Regions from separate parts of the Neorhizobium sp. IRS_2294 genome, predicted to be linked through region 2. Evidence: riboswitches for the same ligand, from Rfam matches in the RefSeq annotation. Region 2 holds a riboswitch; the other holds the start of a gene.
What was found. Region 2 has a riboswitch for cobalamin ahead of ACQY1K_RS12640 (ABC transporter substrate-binding protein). Riboswitches for the same ligand answer to the same signal wherever they lie in the genome.
Positions count from the first base shown of each region.

Region 1 (5,649 bases), 820 kb from region 2:
CTGTTCGACAAAGCCGATGGTTTCTGTATCCTTCAAGCCGCCGACGAACATCGGCATCGGTGCGAAGCCGCGGGCAGCCAGTGCCTCATACATCGCGTTGATCGGTGCCGCATCATTGGCAAGCAACGTGGAGCGATAGAACAGGATCGGCAGCCGCTGCGCATCGGGCGGGAAACCAGCAGTAAGCTCATCGGCGGTCGAGATGCCGTGGCCGGGCTTGTAGAAGCCCCGCTTCGGCATCGGCGTCGCGGTCTGCAAGCTTTGCGTATCGCCGCTTGCCAGCGCATCCAGCCGGCGCGCCAGAAGCTGCATATTGTCCGGCCCGCCTTCGCGGAAGAAGGCGAGAACGTCCATCAGCGTCGCATCGGGCACGGTGGAGGCAGCGGCCAGGCGGTCGTCGCTGATGCTGCATTCGCCCGGCAGCATCGCGAGCGGGATCTTCTTGCGCTTCGCCAGCCGCGACAGCTGATCGGCGCCGTAGGCCCAGCGATCATAGCCGCCGAGAATGCGTACGAGGATAAAGCGCGCATGGGCTGCGGTCTTTTCGAGCCACAGGTCGACGGACATCGGATGGCGCAGGTCGGAGATATTGGTGAGGCAGAGGCTCGCCTTGCCATCGCTCCAACCCGCTGCAATGCCGTTCAGGTCGCTGCCGGAAAAAGACAGCACCACCACATCTGCCGGCGACTGGTTGAGGTCGACCGGCTCGATCAGGTCGTCGAGCGACGACGAGGTGGTGGCGAGAATATGCATCCTTTTCCTTCTAAAACCCTCTTACGCCGCCAGCATCTTTTCGATCGCCGCACGGTCCATGCCCTTTTCGCCGATCACGACGAGGCGGCTCTGTCGGGTCTCGCCTGCACCCCAGGCGCGGTCGAAATAATGGTTCACGCGCGAACCGACCGCCTGCACCTGAAGGCGCATCGGCTTGTTCGCAACGTCGACAAAACCCTTGATGCGCAACACGTTTTCCGCCTCCGCTGTGGCCGAAATGCGGGCAGCGAGTTCGTCCGCATCGGCAACGGCTGGAATATCGATGACGAAACTGTCGAAATCGTCGTGATCGTGGTCAAGCTCGTCGTCATGATGGGTCTTGCGGTTTTCGATATCATCCTCGACGGCAAGGCCGAGACCGATCAGTACGCTCGGATCAACGGCGCCGTTTGCGGCGGGCACGATCTTGACGGCCCGCGGCAGATGCGCCTGGACGCGGCCCTTGGCGGCGGCAAGCGACGCCTGGTCGAGAAGGTCGGTCTTGGTCAGCACGATCATGTCGGCGCAGGCGATCTGGTCCTCGAACACTTCCTCGACCGGGTCGTCGTGGTCGATCGAGCTATCCTGGCTGCGCTGCGCTTCCAGTGCCTCGTGATCGTCGGCAACGCGGCCTTGGGCGAGCGCCAGACCATCCACCACGGCAATGACGGCATCGACGGTGACGCGGGCCTTCACATCCGGCCACTGGAAGGCCTGGACGAGAGGCTTCGGCAGGGCAAGGCCGGAGGTTTCGATGAGGATGTGGTCCACGCGCGGTTCGCGGGCCAGGATCTGGTCGATCGCCGGAACGAAATCATCGGCGACGGTGCAGCAGATGCAGCCGTTGGCAAGTTCGATGATGTTGTCATCAGGGCAGCTTTCGATGCCGCAGCTCTTCAACACGTCGCCATCGATGCCGACATCGCCGAACTCGTTGACGATGATCGCGAGCTGCTTGCCCTTGAGGTTTTCGATCAGGTGACGGATCAGCGTCGTCTTGCCGGCACCGAGAAACCCGGTGATCACGGTGCAGGGAACGCGGTCGAATGAAACGCTCATGAAGGCAGGTCCTCGTGGTGCTGGAATGGTGGAATGCGGGCCGTCATGCCCTTGCCGCGAAGGCACATGGGGCGGCCGCGAAGGGGAAGTAAACCGCGCTCGTCGTCAGCCAGCATCATCGCGCCGACCAAGATGTCCTCGACCGTGTCGAGCGACAGATGACCAAAGACATAGGACCAGCCGGAGCGATGGTTGAAGGCAGCACTTGGGCCTTTTTCGCAGTTGGCAAGGCAGGTGACGGGTTTGACGGAAAGCGGCTTGCCGGCGGCAGCCTCGCGAAGGGCGTCCATCAGGACGATGCCCGGGCGCGCTTCGCTGTCGGATGCCTCGCGACAATTGGTGCAGACGAAAATCGTCACATCCGGCTCGCCGGCAAGGCCGTCTGCGGCCGCGTCGCGCTCGTCTTTTCGTTCGTCAATCACCATCGTGTCGCACTACCGCCCAAGTCAATAACATCGGGGTGCACGACAGGAAGGCAAGCCTATCCTGCAGAGTGAAAGAAGCTTTTCCGGAGCACCCCGCCCGGAAAGGCACGTTTTCGAACGGCAGGTCTCCTGGCTCGCGGGTCGTCACCATCCGCCTGCCTTCCCGGATTTCTCCAGTGGCCATAGTGGCAGGATGGCTCGCCGCTTACAGTTGCGGGGGCAGCCGCGGCATTGAACCATGGAATCTTAAAGACGATCCCGGGTTCGCACCGCATTCTCTCTTAGCCCCTACCGTTGCCGGCAAGGGACCGTATCGCAGTCACCTAAGCCTTGTCGCAGGGCAGTGTCAATGTTGCAAAGCCGATTGCCCGTCTGGGGAAACCGTCTATAGTGATCACGTCTTTGGTGCCCGAGAGGGCTCATCGAAGGGAATGCGGTGCGACGATATCTTGACGTCAAACCCGCGGCTGCCCCCGCAACTGTAAGCGGAAAGTCTCTGCTCAACATGCCACTGGAGACATCCGGGAAGGCGGGTCAGAGGCGTTCGATCCGCGAGCCAGGAGACCTGCCGGAGACGATAGGCACAGTGAAAGCCCTCGGGTGGAGGGCAGAAAGACGACGTCCATGGTTACGAACTCTGCTGCCGGTGCAGCCAGCGTTTCCGCATCGAAAATCATTCCTCTTGGCATGACAGCCATACTCGGCCTGTTCATCGTCGGCTTTGTCGGCTTTTCGCATATCGAGGCTGTGCACAATGCGGCTCACGATACGCGCCACTCGCTGGCCTTTCCCTGCCACTAAGAGGAATTCCTTAAATGTCGCTGTTTCGAAACATCGTCCTCACGGCGGTGATCGCAGGGCTTTTGTCCGGGCTCCTGATGACCGTGATGCAAAGCTTTTCCGTCGTGCCGCTTATTCTCGCAGCGGAGACCTATGAACACGCCGGCGGCAACGGCGCTGGACATAGCCATGGCACAGCTCCGGATACGGCCGCAGGCACTGCAGCACCGGCTTCCGCTGCGCACGATCACGCCGAAGAGGCATGGGCGCCGGCCGACGGGCTCGAGCGCTTTGCCTACACTGCAGCGGCCAATGCTCTGTCGGCAATCGGTTTTGCGCTGGTTGCCATCGCCATCGCCGAAGCACTCGGCGGGTTTGGCGGGTGGCGCGGCGGGTTGATGTTCGGCATTGCCGGGTTCCTCACCGTCAGTCTTGCACCCGGCCTCGGTCTGCCGCCGGAACTTCCGGGCATGCCCGTCGCTGAGCTCGGCCCGCGCCAGATCTGGTGGATTGCGACAGCCGTCTGCACTGCCCTGGCCCTTGGCCTGCTTGCCTATACCCGTTCCGCCCTTCTTGCGGCTTTGGCGGTCGTCCTGCTCGTTGCTCCGCACATCATCGGCGCACCGCTGCCGCCGAGCCATGACACCGCGGTGCCGATGGACCTGCATGCGCGGTTCGTCAATGCCGTCTACGCAACGAACCTCGTCTTCTGGGCCGTTCTCGGCGCGCTTTCCGGCGTCCTCCGCGAGCGTTTTCGTGCTGGTGAGGAAATTTCGACCACGTCCAAGGAGCTTGCAGTCCGTTGAAGGAAATCGATCAGACCACCGAGCAGCGCCACCGCGCCAAGATGGAGAACCGCAAGGCGGTTCAGGATGCCGAAGTCGCGGAAAAGACCGTCGAGAAGGGTCTCCTCATGGTTCATACCGGCTCCGGCAAGGGCAAATCGACGGCGGCCTTCGGGCTGGCTTTGCGCACGCTTGGCCACAACCGCCGTGTCGGCATCGTGCAGTTCATCAAGGGCGCATGGTCGACCGGCGAGCAGCCGGCGCTTGCGGTGTTCGGCGACCGCGTCGCCTGGCACACGATGGGCGAGGGCTTTACCTGGGAAACCCAGGATCTCAAACGCGACATCGCCGCTGCCGAGAAGGCCTGGGGCATGGCACTCGAACTAATGGCCGACGAAACGATCGGCCTCGTCATTCTCGACGAACTCAATATCGCCCTGCGCTACGATTATCTCGATCTCGACACGGTCGTCGCCCAGTTACAGGCGCGCCGGGCGGATCTGCACGTGGTCGTCACCGGCCGGAACGCCAAGCCGGCGCTGATCGAGGCGGCGGATCTGGTGACCGAGATGACGCTGGTCAAGCATCACTTCAAGGCCGGCGTCAAAGCCCAGGCCGGCATCGAGTTCTGACGGGTGGTGGCTCGCGCTCTCATGTTTCAGGGGACCGGCTCGGATGTGGGCAAGTCGCTGGTCGTTGCCGGGCTTGCCCGCGTCTTCACACTGCGGGGCTTGAGTGTCCTGCCCTTCAAGCCGCAGAACATGTCCAACAATGCCGCGGTCACCGCCGATGGCGGCGAAATCGGCCGGGCGCAGGCACTGCAGGCAAGGGCGGCTGGCGTGCCGCTCAGCGTCCATATGAATCCGGTTCTCTTGAAGCCCCAGAGCGAGGTCGGCGCCCAGGTGGTGGTGCAGGGCAGGGTCGAGGGCAATGCCAAGGCGGCCGAGTACCAGCTTTTGAAGCCGAGGCTGCTTTCGCGGGTGCTGGAAAGCTTCGAGATCCTCAAAGCCCGGGCAGACCTCGTCCTCGTCGAAGGGGCGGGCAGCGCATCCGAAATCAACCTTCGCCAGAACGATATCGCCAATATGGGTTTTGCCCGCGCTGCCGATGTGCCGGTGGTTCTGATCGGCGATATCGACCGGGGCGGCGTGATTGCGAGCCTTGCCGGCACCAAACTCGTCATCGATGCTGAGGATGCTGACATGATCCACGGCTTTATCGTCAACCGTTTTCGCGGCGATCCCGCCTTGTTTGCCGAGGGCATGCGGATGATCGGTTCGTTTACCGGCTGGCAATCGATCGGACTGTTGCCGCATTTCGCCGATGCAGCACTTCTGCCGGCAGAAGATGCGCTCGGCCTTACCCAGTCGTTTGCGCGCAAGCCCGACGCGAAACTGCGCATCGCGGTGCCGATCCTGCCGCATATTTCCAATTTCGACGATCTCGATCCGCTGGAAGCGGAGCCGGATGTCGAGCTCATCCGTGTCAGGCGCGGCGAGGCTATCCCTGGAGACTGCGATCTCGTGCTGCTGGTCGGCTCGAAGGCGACGATCGCGGATCTGGCTGCGCTTAGGGAGGCCGGCTTCGATACCGATATCGCAGCTCACTACAGGCGCGGCGGGCGCGTTCTCGGGCTGTGCGGCGGGTACCAGATGCTCGGCAGACGGATATCGGATCCGGAGGGATCGGAGGGCCCTCCCGGTTCGGCGGAAGGGCTGGGGCTTCTCGATGTCGAAACCGTGCTGTCGGCGTCAAAGCGGCTGGAGGCTGTCGAGGGTGTCAGCTCCGACGGGATATCCTTTGCCGGCTACGAAATGCATACGGGTCATACCACCGGCGCCGACTGT
Region 1 covers NZ_CP191439.1:3,434,552-3,440,200, reverse strand. The annotation lists gene cobN (cobaltochelatase subunit CobN) at 1-753, opposite strand, end outside; gene cobW (cobalamin biosynthesis protein CobW) at 775-1,812, opposite strand; gene ACQY1K_RS16560 (DUF1636 family protein) at 1,809-2,237, opposite strand; cobalamin riboswitch at 2,340-2,566, opposite strand; cobalamin riboswitch at 2,624-2,824, shown strand; gene ACQY1K_RS16555 (CbtB domain-containing protein) at 2,862-3,038, shown strand; gene ACQY1K_RS16550 (CbtA family protein) at 3,053-3,823, shown strand; gene cobO (cob(I)yrinic acid a,c-diamide adenosyltransferase) at 3,820-4,434, shown strand; gene ACQY1K_RS16540 (cobyric acid synthase) at 4,438-5,649, shown strand, end outside.
Region 1: it holds a riboswitch for cobalamin, as region 2 does, so the genes downstream of both, ACQY1K_RS16555 (CbtB domain-containing protein) here and ACQY1K_RS12640 (ABC transporter substrate-binding protein) in region 2, are expected to answer to the same signal.

Region 2 (5,649 bases):
ATTATTTCAACGAGGCCTTCCCGGTGGAAGTCGCAGCGGTCGGTTACAAGCCGCTCTACGACCCTGAAAATCTCAAGCCGAGAAGCTGACCGGCTTCGGGTCTGACAAACAAAAAACGCTCCGCGGATGTCCACGGAGCGTTTTTTTATTGGCTGAGACTGATCTTAGTACTGCGCAGTCGGGGACGAAGAGCCCTGCTGGTTGCCGTTGAGGCCGGTTGCGACGACCGACACGCGGAACTTGCCGTCGAGGTTCTTGTCGAAGATCGCGCCGACGACGATGTCGGCCTCGGCTTCGACTTCGTCACGGATGCGGCTCGCAGCTTCATCGACTTCGAACAGTGTCATGTCGGTACCGCCTGAGATCGAGATGAGCACGCCCTTGGCGCCCTTCATCGAGATGTCGTCGAGCAGCGGATTGGCGATGGCGGCTTCGGCGGCGATCAGCGCGCGGCCATCGCCGGAAGCTTCGCCGGTTCCCATCATCGCACGACCCATGCCCTTCATCACCGATTTCACGTCGGCGAAGTCGAGGTTGATCAGGCCTTCCTTGACAATCAGGTCGGTGATGCAGCTGACGCCGGAAAACAGCACGCGGTCCGCGATCATGAACGCGTCGGCAAAGCTGGTCTTGGCGTCGGCAATGCGAAACAGGTTCTGGTTCGGAATGACGATGACCGTATCGGCGGCTTCACGCAGGGCTTCGATACCCTCGTTGGCCGTCTTCATGCGGCGGTGTCCTTCGAACGAGAAGGGTTTTGTGACAACCGCGACCGTCAGGATGCCGGCAGAGCGTGCTGCGCGTGCAATCGCGGGGGCCGCACCCGTTCCGGTGCCGCCGCCCATGCCGGCGGTGACGAAACACATGTGCGAGCCGGCGAGATGATCCATGATCTCGTCGATCGATTCTTCAGCCGCCGCGCGGCCGATATCCGGCAGCGATCCCGCACCGAGACCTTCGGTCACCTGCGCACCCAGCTGAATGCGGCGCGACGCCTTGGATGTCGCCAGAACCTGGGCATCCGTATTGGCGGCGATGAATTCCACGCCGTGGAGATTTTCCGTGATCATGTTGTTGATCGCGTTACCGCCACCGCCTCCGACACCGATCACGGTTATCTGCGGTTTCAATTCGGTCAAGCCGCTCTTAATATCCGTCATCTTCGTCTCCTTCAGCTCCTTCCGGTCGTCCCATACCAGAAGGACGGCGAATCGCCCCGCAGGCTATCTGTCCGCAAGGTCATAGACCAGAGCGCTGTCAGGCCAAAGAGGCAGGAGTAGGGTGAGGGCGATGTCATCGCGATTTAATGTACAGCATCCCTGAATTGAGCGCCTCACAAAGGTCGCGACCAATCCAAAATAGACCGTTGCGTAAATTGGTATGTTATACTATTACACTCTGCAACGGCAGAGATCGCGCGGGGATCGCTCTGGACAAGCACCGGCGTGTTCCCTATCAGTTGGGGCGCTACGGTTCTGCAATCGCAGATGAAAAGGGAATGCGGTGAGGCTTTCGGGCCAAGTCCGCGACTGCCCTCGCAACTGTAAGCGGCGAGCCAGCCATCGATACCACTGATCATCCGATCGGGAAGGCGATGGAAGGCGTTCGAGCCGCAAGTCAGGAGACCTGCCGTGGCATGGACAACCAACACCGGACGAGGGGTTCCGGCAGGGAGATGATTATGTCGCAAGCAATGCGCTCGTGCGCCATGTCGACGTCGAGCCGCGATGCGGCTTCAGGTCGTCCTGCCCTTTTTTCCGATCATTAAAGGACAGGACATGAAATCAGGGCTTATCGCCGCCTTAGTTGCGGCACTTCCCACATTGGCGTTTGCAGCACCGACCAGCTACCCGCTGACGATCGAGAATTGCGGTCGCCCCGTCACGTTCGACAAGGCGCCCGAGAAGATCGTCTCGATCGGGCAGGGCATGACCGAAGTGCTTTATTCGCTCGGGTTGGCCGAGAAGGTGGCGGGCACTGCCGTCTGGGTCGGGCCGGTGCTTACGCCCTATGCCGGGGTGGACGCGAAGATAAAACGGCTTGCCGACAACGACCCGAGCTTTGAATCGGTCGTCAGTCTCGAACCGGATCTGGTCGCTGCCGAGTTCGAGTGGCATGTTGGGCCTATGGGATCGGTCGGCAAGCGCGAGCAGTTTTCCGATCTCGGCATCAACACCTATGTCTCGCCCGCCGATTGCGTCGCGAAGACCAATGCCGATGGCGGTGACGGCGTTCGCAACGAACTGTTCAAGATGGACCTGATCTACCGCGAGATTTCAGAGCTCTCGAAGATCTTCGATGTCGAGGACAAGGGCACCGCTCTGATCGCAGACCTGAAACAGCGCGAAGCCGCAGCCGTCGCATCGATCAAGGGCGCGGAGATCAAGAACCTGCCGATCGTCTTCTGGTATTCCAGCAAGGAAACCAAGGGCGATGCCTTTATAGCCGGCAAGAACAGCGCACCGGCTTATATCCTTGAGACGATCGGCGCCCGCAATGTGGTGACGACGGAAGAAGAATGGCCGCTGGTCGGCTGGGAAACGATCGCTGAGGCCAACCCCTCCGTCATCGTCGTCGCAACGATGGACCGTCGCCGCTATGCCGCCGACGATCCGGCCGTGAAGATCAAATTTCTGGAGACCGATCCCGTCGTCAGCCAGCTGGACGCGGTCAAGAACAGACGTTTCGTGCTGATGGATGCCCAGTCGATGAACCCGACGATCCGCACGATCGAGGGCATCGAGACGCTCGCCCGGGGCATCCAGTCCTTTGGCCTCGCGAATTAAGGTGCGGCAGGTGATCACGCATTCCGCTCGTTCCGCCTTCGTCGATATGGCGGGTGCGCTCGACCAGTTCAGGCATCTCCCGTGAGGCGATCCCGTATCGGACGCTGGGCGCTGGGTGCCGCGGGCGTGTTCCTGGTGCTCTCAGCGCTTCTCGTCGCCATCGTTGCCGGGGTGGCGATCGGTGAGATGACCATTCCCATGGAGACGACGATTGCGGCGGTGACGAACCGGCTCGGCTTTACGGCCGTGGCCTTGCCGCGCATCCAGGAAGCGGTGATCTGGGATTATCGCCTGTCGCGGTCGCTGGTCGCGGCATTCTGCGGCGCCGGACTGGCGCTGTCGGGGGCGATCCTGCAGTCGCTCCTGCGGAACTCGCTTGCCGAACCCTATGTTCTCGGCATTTCGGCCGGAGCCTCGACGGGTGCTGTCAGCGTCATGCTGCTTGGGTTTGGGGCGGGCGCAATCTCGCTTTCCGCCGGAGCTTTTGCCGGCGCGCTGATCGCCTTTATCTTCGTGGTGATGCTGTCGAGCGGACGCCAGACGGCGGACCGGACAATTCTTGCGGGCGTTGCCGCCTCGCAATTGTTCAATGCGCTCACCTCCTACATTGTCTCGACGTCTGCCAATGCCGAACAGGCGCGCAGCGTGATGTTCTGGCTGCTCGGCAGCCTTGCCGGCGTCCGCTGGCCGGAGGTGACGCTCGCCGCATCGGTCGTGACGGTCGGGCTCATCGTCTGCATCTGGCATGCGCGGGCGCTCGATGCGTTTACCTTCGGCGAGGATGCGGCGCGTTCGCTCGGCATCGCGGTCCGGCGGGTCCGCGTGGTGCTGCTGCTTGTCACGGCGCTGATGACGGCGACGATCGTCAGCATGGTGGGTGCGATCGGCTTTGTCGGTCTCGTCATTCCGCATGCGGCACGGTTTATCGTCGGTCCCGGCCACATCCGGCTTCTGCCTGCCTGTGCGCTGATTGGAGCGCTTTTCATGGTGCTCGCCGATATCGTGTCGCGCATCGTCATCGCACCGCAGATCCTGCCGATCGGGGTGGTGACGGCGCTGGTCGGCGTTCCCTTCTTCTGCGTCATTCTCTACCGGGCGAGGAGGGTCGCATGACAACCGATACCGTCTCCGCCCCGGTCTTGGCCGCCAGTGCGGTCCGCTGGCTCGCCGGGCGCAAGGTGATCGTCGATGGCGTCACGGTTTCGGTCGATGAGGGCCGGACGCTCGGGTTGATCGGACCCAATGGTTCCGGCAAGTCGTCGCTGATCCGTCTGCTCGCCGGTCTGAGGCCACCCGCCGCCGGCAATGTCACGCTGGATGGCAAGCCGATGAGCGGTTTCGGACGGCGCGAGCTCGCGCGCCGGGTTTCGGTGGTCGAACAGCATTCCGCAACCGAGGCGAATGTCACGGTTATCGACGTGGTCCGGCTTGGACGCACGCCATACCGGTCGGCGCTGTCGCCATGGACGCAAGAGGACGACCGGATCGTGACCGAAGCCTTGGTGCGCGTCGGGCTGGATGATCGCCGCGAGCAGTTCTGGCATACGCTGTCGGGGGGAGAGCGTCAGCGCGTGCAGCTGGCCCGAGCGCTGGCGCAATCGCCGTCGGTGCTGATCCTCGATGAACCCACCAACCATCTCGACATCCAGCACCAGATCGACATCCTCCGGCTGGTCTCGGAGCTGCCGCTGACGACGGTCGTCGCGATCCACGATCTCAACCTCGCCGCCCGGTTCTGCGATGTGATCGCCGTGCTTTCGGCGGGACGGCTGGTCGCCTGCGGTTCGCCGGTCGAAATTCTGACCGAGAAGATGATCGCCGACGTGTTCGGCGTTGAAGCCCATGTTTCGACCTCGCCGCATCACGGCCGGCTGCATATCCAGTTCCTGATGTGAACCGGTCTAGGCGGCGGCGATCTGTAGCAGGTTGCGCAGCAGCATCGCACGGGTGAGCGCGCCGACCGAACCCTGCGGCGGCGTTACCCAGCCTGCGACCTCAGCGACATCGGCTGCCACGTCCGAGACCATCGATCCATCTGCGCCGTAGCTGATGCCGACGCCGACGACGGCGGCACCGGGCTTGACCATGTCTGCAGTGACGAAACCGGGCTGGCCGAGGGCGGCGATGACGATGTCGGCGCGCCTGATGTCCTCGGCGATATCCCGAGAGCCGCTATGTAGAAGCGTCACCGTCGCATCGATTCCCTTGGCCGACAAAAGCACGGTAAGCGGTCGCCCGACGAGCTGGCCGCGGCCGATGATGGCGACCCCCCGGCCGGCGAGCGGAACGGCATTGTCCTGCAAAAGCGCAAGGATCGCGGCCGGGGTGCAGGGCAGGAGGCCCGGCTTTCCCGCCAGGAGCAACCCGAGATTTTGCGGATGCAGGCCATCGATATCCTTGGCCGGCGACACGGCGGTCATCACCTTCGTCTCGTCGATGTCAGGCGGCAGCGGCAGTTGCACCATCTGCCCGTGAATGGCGGGGTCGGCATTGACGGCGGCAATCCGTTCGAGCAGGGCTTCGGTGGTCGTATCCGAGGGCAGGCGCAGGTCGATGGCCTCGATACCGACCTCGACGCAGTCTGCATGTTTTCGGCCGATATAGGTGGCGCTGGCCGGATCGTCTCCCACCAGCACCGTCACCATCTTCGGCGCAATGCCGCGCGCGCGGAGACCGGCAACCTGCGCTGCCATCTCGCGCCTCAGCCGGGCGGCGAGAGCTTCGCCGTCCAGCAGTGTTGCGGTCGTTCTCGGCAGGGTCACGCTCATTTCAGCCCGATCGAGGGATCGATGAAGCGGTTGGTGACGACCTGATCCGGCTTCACATCCGGGTCGGCGCGCTCGTCGAAACGCGGCTTGACCAG
Region 2 covers NZ_CP191439.1:2,609,641-2,615,289, reverse strand. The annotation lists gene ACQY1K_RS12650 (GcvT family protein) at 1-89, shown strand, start outside; gene ftsZ (cell division protein FtsZ) at 165-1,160, opposite strand; cobalamin riboswitch at 1,454-1,648, shown strand; gene ACQY1K_RS12640 (ABC transporter substrate-binding protein) at 1,779-2,786, shown strand; gene ACQY1K_RS12635 (FecCD family ABC transporter permease) at 2,868-3,899, shown strand; gene ACQY1K_RS12630 (ABC transporter ATP-binding protein) at 3,896-4,681, shown strand; gene ACQY1K_RS12625 (bifunctional 5,10-methylenetetrahydrofolate dehydrogenase/5,10-methenyltetrahydrofolate cyclohydrolase) at 4,688-5,548, opposite strand; gene ACQY1K_RS12620 (hypothetical protein) at 5,551-5,649, opposite strand, start outside.